Regions from separate parts of the Leptothoe sp. ISB3NOV94-8A genome, predicted to be linked through region 3. Evidence: a T-box and tRNA genes for the amino acid it is inferred to sense, from the RefSeq annotation. Region 3 holds a T-box; the other regions hold tRNA genes.
The links. The T-box of region 3 lies ahead of ileS (isoleucine--tRNA ligase). A T-box ahead of a tRNA ligase gene usually reads a tRNA of that ligase, here a tRNA-Ile.

Region 1 (3,279 bases), 4.2 Mb from region 3:
GAGTTTGATCCTGGCTCAGGATGAACGCTGGCGGCGTGCTTAACACATGCAAGTCGAACGAACCTTTCGGGGTGAGTGGCGGACGGGTGAGTAACGCGTGAGGATCTGCCCTTAGGCGGGGGACAACTTTTGGAAACGGAAGCTAATACCCCATATGGCGAGAGCTGAAAGCTTAATGTGCCTGAGGATGAACTCGCGTCTGATTAGCTAGTTGGTGGGGTAAGAGCTTACCAAGGCGACGATCAGTAGCTGTTCTGAGAGGAAGATCAGCCACACTGGGACTGAGACACGGCCCAGACTCCTACGGGAGGCAGCAGTGGGGAATTTTCCGCAATGGGCGCAAGCCTGACGGAGCAACGCCGCGTGAGGGAGGAATGTCTGTGGATTGTAAACCTCTTTTCTCTGGGAAGAAGATCTGACGGTACCAGAGGAATCAGCATCGGCTAACTCCGTGCCAGCAGCCGCGGTAAGACGGAGGATGCAAGCGTTATCCGGAATTATTGGGCGTAAAGCGTCCGTAGGCGGTCAATTAAGTCAGTTGTTAAAGACTGCAGCTCAACTGTGGGAGAGCAACTGAAACTGATTAACTAGAGTATGGTAGGGGTAGAGGGAATTCCTAGTGTAGCGGTGAAATGCGTAGATATTAGGAAGAACACCAGTGGCGAAGGCGCTCTACTGGGCCAAGACTGACGCTGATGGACGAAAGCTAGGGGAGCGAAAGGGATTAGATACCCCTGTAGTCCTAGCTGTAAACGATGGATACTAGGTGTTGTGCGTATCGACCCGTGCAGTACCGAAGCAAACGCGTTAAGTATCCCGCCTGGGGAGTACGCACGCAAGTGTGAAACTCAAAGGAATTGACGGGGGCCCGCACAAGCGGTGGAGTATGTGGTTTAATTCGATGCAACGCGAAGAACCTTACCAGGACTTGACATCCCTCGAATACCTAAGAAATTGGGTAGTGCCTTCGGGAGCGAGGAGACAGGTGGTGCATGGCTGTCGTCAGCTCGTGTCGTGAGATGTTGGGTTAAGTCCCGCAACGAGCGCAACCCACGTCTTTAGTTGCCATCATTCAGTTGGGCACTCTGGAGAGACTGCCGGGGACAACTCGGAGGAAGGTGTGGACGACGTCAAGTCATCATGCCCCTTACGTTCTGGGCTACACACGTACTACAATGCAACGGACAAAGGGCAGCCAACTAGCGATAGTGAGCTAATCCCATAAACCGTTGCTCAGTTCAGATTGCAGGCTGCAACTCGCCTGCATGAAGGAGGAATCGCTAGTAATCGCAGGTCAGCATACTGCGGTGAATACGTTCCCGGGCCTTGTACACACCGCCCGTCACACCATGGAAGTTGGCCATGCCCGAAGTCGTTACCCTAACCGTTTTCGGAGGGGGGCGCCGAAGGCAGGGCTGATGACTGGGGTGAAGTCGTAACAAGGTAGCCGTACCGGAAGGTGTGGCTGGATCACCTCCTTTAAGGGAGACCTACCGAATCGACTCCGAACGAATTTTTATTAGGAGCGATATTGGTCACTCTAGGTCGTGACAGGATTGAGGGAATTTCAAACTATTGTTTAGGTTGTATAGGCTGGGGCTATTAGCTCAGGTGGTTAGAGCGCACCCCTGATAAGGGTGAGGTCCCTGGTTCGAGTCCAGGATGGCCCACTGATGGGGGTATAGCTCAGTTGGTAGAGCGCCTGCTTTGCAAGCAGGATGTCAGCGGTTCGAGTCCGCTTACCTCCACCAAATATTGCCAGATTGGCAGAGATAGGAATAACTTCAGCACCCTGTTTAGGTCTGTTAAGAGATGGGCTAGGGGAATAGGCTGCTGGATTTAGGTCTAGCGAGAACCTTGACAACTGCATAGATTAGTCGAATAGGTAGTTCGACACAGAGAACCTTTAGTAAAAAGACTGAGAGGTCAAGCTACAAAGGGCTCATGGTGGATACCTAGGCACACAGAGGCGAAGAAGGACGCGGTTACCGGCGATATGCCACGGGGAGCAGGAAGCATGCATTGATCCGTGGGTTTCCGAATGGGGCAACCCTACGTACGGCCCACTGAATCTATAGGTGGGTACGAGCGAACGCAGCGAATTGAAACATCTTAGTAGCTGTAGGAAGAGAAAGAAAACTCGATTCCCTTAGTAGCGGCGAGCGAAGCGGGAAGAGCCTAAACCAATTCTTATCAGAGTTGGGGTCGTGGGACAGCGATATGGAATCTGGAGGATAGACGAATCACTTGAGAGGTGAACCAAAGAAGGTGAGAGTCCTGTAGTCGAAATTTGAAGGATACTAGCTGAATCCCGAGTAGGTTGGGGCACGTGGAATCCCGATTGAATCAGCGAGGACCACCTCGTAAGGCTAAATACTCCTGTGTGACCGATAGCGAATAGTACCGCGAGGGAACGGTGAAAAGAACCCCGGGAGGGGAGTGAAATAGAACATGAAACCATGAGCTTACAAGCAGTTAGAGCACGATTAAACGTGTGATAGCGTGCCTGTTGAAGAATGAGCCGGCGACTTATAAGCACTGGCAGGTTAAGTCGAGAATGACGGAGCCAAAGGGAAACCGAGTCTGATAAGGGCGATAGTCAGTGTTTATAGACCCGAACCCGGGTGATCTAACCATGTCCAGGTTGAAGCTTAGGTAACACTAAGTGGAGGACCGAACCGACTTCTGTTGAAAAAGGAGCGGATGAGGTGTGGTTAGGGGTGAAATGCCAATCGAACCCGGAGCTAGCTGGATCTCCTCGAAATGTGTTTAGGCGCAGCGGTAGTGATTATAGCTGGGGGGTAAAGCACTGTTTCGGTGCGGGCTGCGAGAGCGGTACCAAATCGAGACAAACTCAGAATACCCAGTGAATACATTGCCAGTGAGACGGTGGGGGATAAGCTTCATCGTCGAGAGGGAAACAGCCCAGACCATCAGCTAAGGTCCCCAAATCATCTCTAAGTGATAAAGGAGGTGAGAATGCTGAGACAACCAGGAGGTTTGCCTAGAAGCAGCCATCCTTAAAAGAGTGCGTAATAGCTCACTGGTCAAGCGTTCTTGCGCCGAAAATGAACGGGGCTAAGAGATGTACCGAAGCTGTGGACTTGATTTATCAAGTGGTAGAGGAGCGTTCTGTAGTAGTGAGAAGCATTAGCGAGAGCAGGTGTGGACGAAGCAGAAGTGAGAATGTCGGCTTGAGTAGCGAAAATAGATGTGAGAATCATCTACCCCGAAAACCTAAGGCTTCCTCCGGAAGGCTCGTCCGCGGAGGGTTAGTCG
Region 2 (3,279 bases), 4.2 Mb from region 3:
AATGGGCGCAAGCCTGACGGAGCAACGCCGCGTGAGGGAGGAATGTCTGTGGATTGTAAACCTCTTTTCTCTGGGAAGAAGATCTGACGGTACCAGAGGAATCAGCATCGGCTAACTCCGTGCCAGCAGCCGCGGTAAGACGGAGGATGCAAGCGTTATCCGGAATTATTGGGCGTAAAGCGTCCGTAGGCGGTCAATTAAGTCAGTTGTTAAAGACTGCAGCTCAACTGTGGGAGAGCAACTGAAACTGATTAACTAGAGTATGGTAGGGGTAGAGGGAATTCCTAGTGTAGCGGTGAAATGCGTAGATATTAGGAAGAACACCAGTGGCGAAGGCGCTCTACTGGGCCAAGACTGACGCTGATGGACGAAAGCTAGGGGAGCGAAAGGGATTAGATACCCCTGTAGTCCTAGCTGTAAACGATGGATACTAGGTGTTGTGCGTATCGACCCGTGCAGTACCGAAGCAAACGCGTTAAGTATCCCGCCTGGGGAGTACGCACGCAAGTGTGAAACTCAAAGGAATTGACGGGGGCCCGCACAAGCGGTGGAGTATGTGGTTTAATTCGATGCAACGCGAAGAACCTTACCAGGACTTGACATCCCTCGAATACCTAAGAAATTGGGTAGTGCCTTCGGGAGCGAGGAGACAGGTGGTGCATGGCTGTCGTCAGCTCGTGTCGTGAGATGTTGGGTTAAGTCCCGCAACGAGCGCAACCCACGTCTTTAGTTGCCATCATTCAGTTGGGCACTCTGGAGAGACTGCCGGGGACAACTCGGAGGAAGGTGTGGACGACGTCAAGTCATCATGCCCCTTACGTTCTGGGCTACACACGTACTACAATGCAACGGACAAAGGGCAGCCAACTAGCGATAGTGAGCTAATCCCATAAACCGTTGCTCAGTTCAGATTGCAGGCTGCAACTCGCCTGCATGAAGGAGGAATCGCTAGTAATCGCAGGTCAGCATACTGCGGTGAATACGTTCCCGGGCCTTGTACACACCGCCCGTCACACCATGGAAGTTGGCCATGCCCGAAGTCGTTACCCTAACCGTTTTCGGAGGGGGGCGCCGAAGGCAGGGCTGATGACTGGGGTGAAGTCGTAACAAGGTAGCCGTACCGGAAGGTGTGGCTGGATCACCTCCTTTAAGGGAGACCTACCGAATCGACTCCGAACGAATTTTTATTAGGAGCGATATTGGTCACTCTAGGTCGTGACAGGATTGAGGGAATTTCAAACTATTGTTTAGGTTGTATAGGCTGGGGCTATTAGCTCAGGTGGTTAGAGCGCACCCCTGATAAGGGTGAGGTCCCTGGTTCGAGTCCAGGATGGCCCACTGATGGGGGTATAGCTCAGTTGGTAGAGCGCCTGCTTTGCAAGCAGGATGTCAGCGGTTCGAGTCCGCTTACCTCCACCAAATATTGCCAGATTGGCAGAGATAGGAATAACTTCAGCACCCTGTTTAGGTCTGTTAAGAGATGGGCTAGGGGAATAGGCTGCTGGATTTAGGTCTAGCGAGAACCTTGACAACTGCATAGATTAGTCGAATAGGTAGTTCGACACAGAGAACCTTTAGTAAAAAGACTGAGAGGTCAAGCTACAAAGGGCTCATGGTGGATACCTAGGCACACAGAGGCGAAGAAGGACGCGGTTACCGGCGATATGCCACGGGGAGCAGGAAGCATGCATTGATCCGTGGGTTTCCGAATGGGGCAACCCTACGTACGGCCCACTGAATCTATAGGTGGGTACGAGCGAACGCAGCGAATTGAAACATCTTAGTAGCTGTAGGAAGAGAAAGAAAACTCGATTCCCTTAGTAGCGGCGAGCGAAGCGGGAAGAGCCTAAACCAATTCTTATCAGAGTTGGGGTCGTGGGACAGCGATATGGAATCTGGAGGATAGACGAATCACTTGAGAGGTGAACCAAAGAAGGTGAGAGTCCTGTAGTCGAAATTTGAAGGATACTAGCTGAATCCCGAGTAGGTTGGGGCACGTGGAATCCCGATTGAATCAGCGAGGACCACCTCGTAAGGCTAAATACTCCTGTGTGACCGATAGCGAATAGTACCGCGAGGGAACGGTGAAAAGAACCCCGGGAGGGGAGTGAAATAGAACATGAAACCATGAGCTTACAAGCAGTTAGAGCACGATTAAACGTGTGATAGCGTGCCTGTTGAAGAATGAGCCGGCGACTTATAAGCACTGGCAGGTTAAGTCGAGAATGACGGAGCCAAAGGGAAACCGAGTCTGATAAGGGCGATAGTCAGTGTTTATAGACCCGAACCCGGGTGATCTAACCATGTCCAGGTTGAAGCTTAGGTAACACTAAGTGGAGGACCGAACCGACTTCTGTTGAAAAAGGAGCGGATGAGGTGTGGTTAGGGGTGAAATGCCAATCGAACCCGGAGCTAGCTGGATCTCCTCGAAATGTGTTTAGGCGCAGCGGTAGTGATTATAGCTGGGGGGTAAAGCACTGTTTCGGTGCGGGCTGCGAGAGCGGTACCAAATCGAGACAAACTCAGAATACCCAGTGAATACATTGCCAGTGAGACGGTGGGGGATAAGCTTCATCGTCGAGAGGGAAACAGCCCAGACCATCAGCTAAGGTCCCCAAATCATCTCTAAGTGATAAAGGAGGTGAGAATGCTGAGACAACCAGGAGGTTTGCCTAGAAGCAGCCATCCTTAAAAGAGTGCGTAATAGCTCACTGGTCAAGCGTTCTTGCGCCGAAAATGAACGGGGCTAAGAGATGTACCGAAGCTGTGGACTTGATTTATCAAGTGGTAGAGGAGCGTTCTGTAGTAGTGAGAAGCATTAGCGAGAGCAGGTGTGGACGAAGCAGAAGTGAGAATGTCGGCTTGAGTAGCGAAAATAGATGTGAGAATCATCTACCCCGAAAACCTAAGGCTTCCTCCGGAAGGCTCGTCCGCGGAGGGTTAGTCGGGACCTAAGGCGAGGCCGAAAGGCGTAGTCGATGGATATCAGGTTAATATTCCTGAACTTTGTTTGTGGAGCATTGCAGGGACGCATGACAACTAGCTACACCCTAAATGGATTGGGAAGTTTCTACGGAAGCTGCGTAGTGAACGATAGTGCCTAGAAAAGCTGTGGATGTAATGAAGCGAACAGACCCGTACTGTAAACCGACACAGGTGGGTGGGTTGAGTATACTAAGGGGCGCGAGATAACTCTCTCTAAGGAACTCGGCAAAATGGCCCCGTAACTTCGGGAGAAGGGGTACCCCTTAACGGGGGTCGCAGTGAAGAGATCCAGGC
Region 3 (3,279 bases):
AACCATAGCTGACGAGGTCTGTGCCAGCGGCATAGCTACTTCCTCTCTCTCTTAGGCTAGAGTCGCGATGCAAAATATGTGACATGTGCAACTCGTTCCTTGAACGATATTTCAGCAGATACCTAGGAGTATGCAGTGGGTTAAGTCTTGATATCTTGCAGCTTTCTCCGATTTTTTGCACATTCTCACTAATGGTTGATAACGATTTTGGGGTCACTTCAGTCTCTACACAATCGCGTCATTTACCCTGTTCCTTGGACCTCTAGGTTTCGTTGTGTTGTGCCAACTTACCTGGGAATCCGGGCCTTCTAAGACGTTTCTGTACCCTTCAGGAAGTCTTACGCCTACGTCGGCTCGCAGATTTGCCGTTGGCTTCCTTCAGCCCCTCCCTCGCGAGAGCGCCCTTGCCTTAAGCTAGTAGTACTCGTCTCTCGGCTCCTATGACTTTCGAGCATTTGGGCGGGCCTCCTACAGGGGACTTTCACCCCATTAGTTCACGCCCATGCCGAGCGTACACAACCGTTTGCAGCGGACAATATGGAAATCCTGGGGTAGCATAAAGGTTGATTGTTGCCGCTGAACACGACCGTTAGACCGCTAGACCTCAGTGGTGACGGTGGCTTAAAAGCTATCTGTGAGTGTTTAAAGTTAAGTCAGTTTAGACTTTTGCTGAGATGGTGTTGTGAGATGAGAGTATTAATCACTGGCTTTGAGCCAAATGATGATGGGTTGAATGCGTCAGAGTCAGTTGTGGTTTCGCTGCGTGATAATCCCACTCAAGAGCTTAGTCAGTACCTTCATTACATTGATTTCAAGATTATGCCTGGTAATACCAACGGTCTTAGGCAGGTAGTCGATGAAACCCTCAAAGTCGTCTCGCCTGATCTTTGCATTGGGATTGGTCAAGCACGAGGCTACAACCGGATAGCTCTTGAACGAATGGCAAAGAATTTAAGATATTTTGTGACATTGGACAGAGCAGGTAATGCACCAAAAGGTGAGAAGGTTGTCCCAAATGCTCCCATAGCTTACTGGAATTCTTTGCTAGAGCAAGATAGTTTAGTTTCCTTGCTAGAAAGCCGCAATATTCCAGCTAGAATTTCCAATGATTGTGGAACTCATTTATGCAATCAGATTTTTTATCACTTTCTTCATTGGAGGGAAACTCGTAAATCTGACATGAAAGTTGGTTTTGTCCACATTCCAGTACTGCCAGAGCAGGTCATAAAGTATTGGGCAGAGTCACCATTTATGCCAATGGAGATGACCCGTCAAGCTCTCTCGCTAATTATCAGTAGACAAATACAGATGATTAATTCAAAACTAAGCGCGGTCTAACAACCCGGTTGGAGCGAGCTAACAAAGCTGGTCGGTGCTGTAGCAAAGGTTTTTGCAGCCGTTCAACCGGAAAGTTATACAGTGCTGCCGACTATCACTGAACTCCTGCAGTGTGCCATTACAGAAATATTAAAGTGATCTGACAAGCAACAGACTGAGAGTGCAGTTTGGCTCTACGCTGGAAAACAAAACGAATTGGCATCTCGCAGCTTCTTGGTTAACTACTCGCAACTTGAGTTTTCATTCGCTATAATCGGAAAAATCTAAATAAACCTTGACCACATCCAGACCTAGTCGTTTGACCTACGGGAAAAACTTAAGTTTTCAAACTAGATGTGGTCTAACCCCAACAAAGGCATTGATGGGAAAGAGTAATTTTTGTGTCGGTGTAGAGCGAGTCAGGGATGGTGTGAGCCTGACCATACGGCAAAAATGAATATCCTCCCTGAGCCGCCCTCCAAAAGAAGGATCGCTCGCGATCGCATTCGAGTAGACAGGGCCGTGGCCTGCACGTTATAGCAGGAGGCTCTTCCCATTTGGGAGTAGCTGCAAAGACCGACGTTGCAAAGCGTTGGCAAAATTGGGTGGTACCGCGCTCACCTCAGCGCCCCAATGTGGAGGAATAAGGTTGGCGATTGCCGACTTTATAACGGCTCTATACCCACAGGGAGTGCGGTAATCATGTTTCGCGATGTTGAAAAAACGCCCAGTTTCTCCAGCCTGGAGCAGACGGTTATAGCTTTTTGGAAAGCGCACCATATCTTCCAAAAGTCGGTAGATAAACCAGCCACCCAAGGCAATTTTGTATTTTACGAAGGCCCACCCACCGCCAATGGTAAACCGGGTGTGCACCATGTCATTTCTCGGGCCTATAAAGACCTGTTTGTTCGCTACAAAACCATGCAAGGTCATCGTGTTGTCCGCAAGGGCGGCTGGGATACCCACGGCTTGCCGGTGGAGCTAGAAGTCGAGAAGCGCCTAGGGTTTACTAAAAAATCAGATATTGAAGCCTTTGGCATCGCCAAGTTTAATGAACTTTGCAAGGCGTCTGTGTTCGAGCGTATTCAAGATTGGCAGGCCATGACCGAACGGATTGGCTACTGGCTGGATCTTGAAAATGCCTATGTCACCTACGAGAATAGTTACATTGAGTCTTGCTGGTGGCTGATGAAGTCGCTGTGGGATCGGGATCTGCTGTTTGAAGATTATCGAGCTACCTGGCATTGTCCACGCAACAACACCAGTCTCTCGGATCATGAGGTAGCGCAGGGATATCGAGATGCTGAGGACCCCTCAGTTTATCCGAAATTTCCGGTTAAAACCCGTCAGTTAATAGAGCGGGGCTGGTTAGATGAGGTGCATAGCCAGCGATCGGTCTACTTGCTGGCGTGGACCACAACCCCCTGGACACTGGCGGCGAATGTTGCGATCGCAATCAACCCCAATGCGATTTATGGCCTATTTGAAGCCCCTACCCAGCATGGCGAGGAGACCCAAAAAGATTTCTACCTTTTGGCGCAGGATCTAGCGGATCAGGTCTTTGGTGAAGGTCACTACCGTACCCTCAAAACCTTTTCAGGGGAATCTTTGGTGGGTCTGAATTATACCCCGATCTTGCAAGGGCGAGTCCCCGACGGAGAAGACCTCACCAATGCGTTTCGAGTCTGGGGTGACGATAGCGTCATGATCGATGAAGGCACTGGGGTACTACACATTGCCCCGGCTTACGGTGACCTGGACCTGGGTCGTAAATATCAGCTGCCCATGCTGTTTTCAGTTGATCTGCTGGGGCACGTCTATCCAGAGGTAAAACTGCCAGCGGCCTCGGCGGGTGACGGTCCCTACACCGGCAAATTTTTCAAAGACGCGGATCGGCTGATCAGCCAGGATTTGCTGGCCCACAATCTGTTATATAGGGCAGCGACGCTGACCCATACCTAC

Region 1: it has a tRNA-Ile gene. The T-box ahead of ileS (isoleucine--tRNA ligase) is inferred to sense a tRNA for this amino acid. The anticodon was not compared.
Region 2: it has a tRNA-Ile gene. The T-box ahead of ileS (isoleucine--tRNA ligase) is inferred to sense a tRNA for this amino acid. The anticodon was not compared.

The regions. Positions count from the first base shown of each region.
Region 1 is NZ_JAXSQW010000001.1:5,615,353-5,618,631, reverse strand. Features, by position in the region: rRNA gene SPB21_RS24055 (16S ribosomal RNA) at 1-1,481, shown strand, start outside; tRNA gene SPB21_RS24050 (tRNA-Ile) at 1,597-1,670, shown strand; tRNA gene SPB21_RS24045 (tRNA-Ala) at 1,676-1,751, shown strand; rRNA gene SPB21_RS24040 (23S ribosomal RNA) at 1,925-3,279, shown strand, end outside.
Region 2 is NZ_JAXSQW010000001.1:5,608,572-5,611,850, reverse strand. Features, by position in the region: rRNA gene SPB21_RS24025 (16S ribosomal RNA) at 1-1,149, shown strand, start outside; tRNA gene SPB21_RS24020 (tRNA-Ile) at 1,265-1,338, shown strand; tRNA gene SPB21_RS24015 (tRNA-Ala) at 1,344-1,419, shown strand; rRNA gene SPB21_RS24010 (23S ribosomal RNA) at 1,593-3,279, shown strand, end outside.
Region 3 is NZ_JAXSQW010000001.1:1,404,981-1,408,259, reverse strand. Features, by position in the region: gene SPB21_RS06175 (NADPH-dependent FMN reductase family protein) at 1-85, opposite strand, end outside; gene SPB21_RS06170 (pyroglutamyl-peptidase I) at 688-1,338, shown strand; T-box leader at 1,688-1,953, shown strand; gene ileS (isoleucine--tRNA ligase) at 2,020-3,279, shown strand, end outside.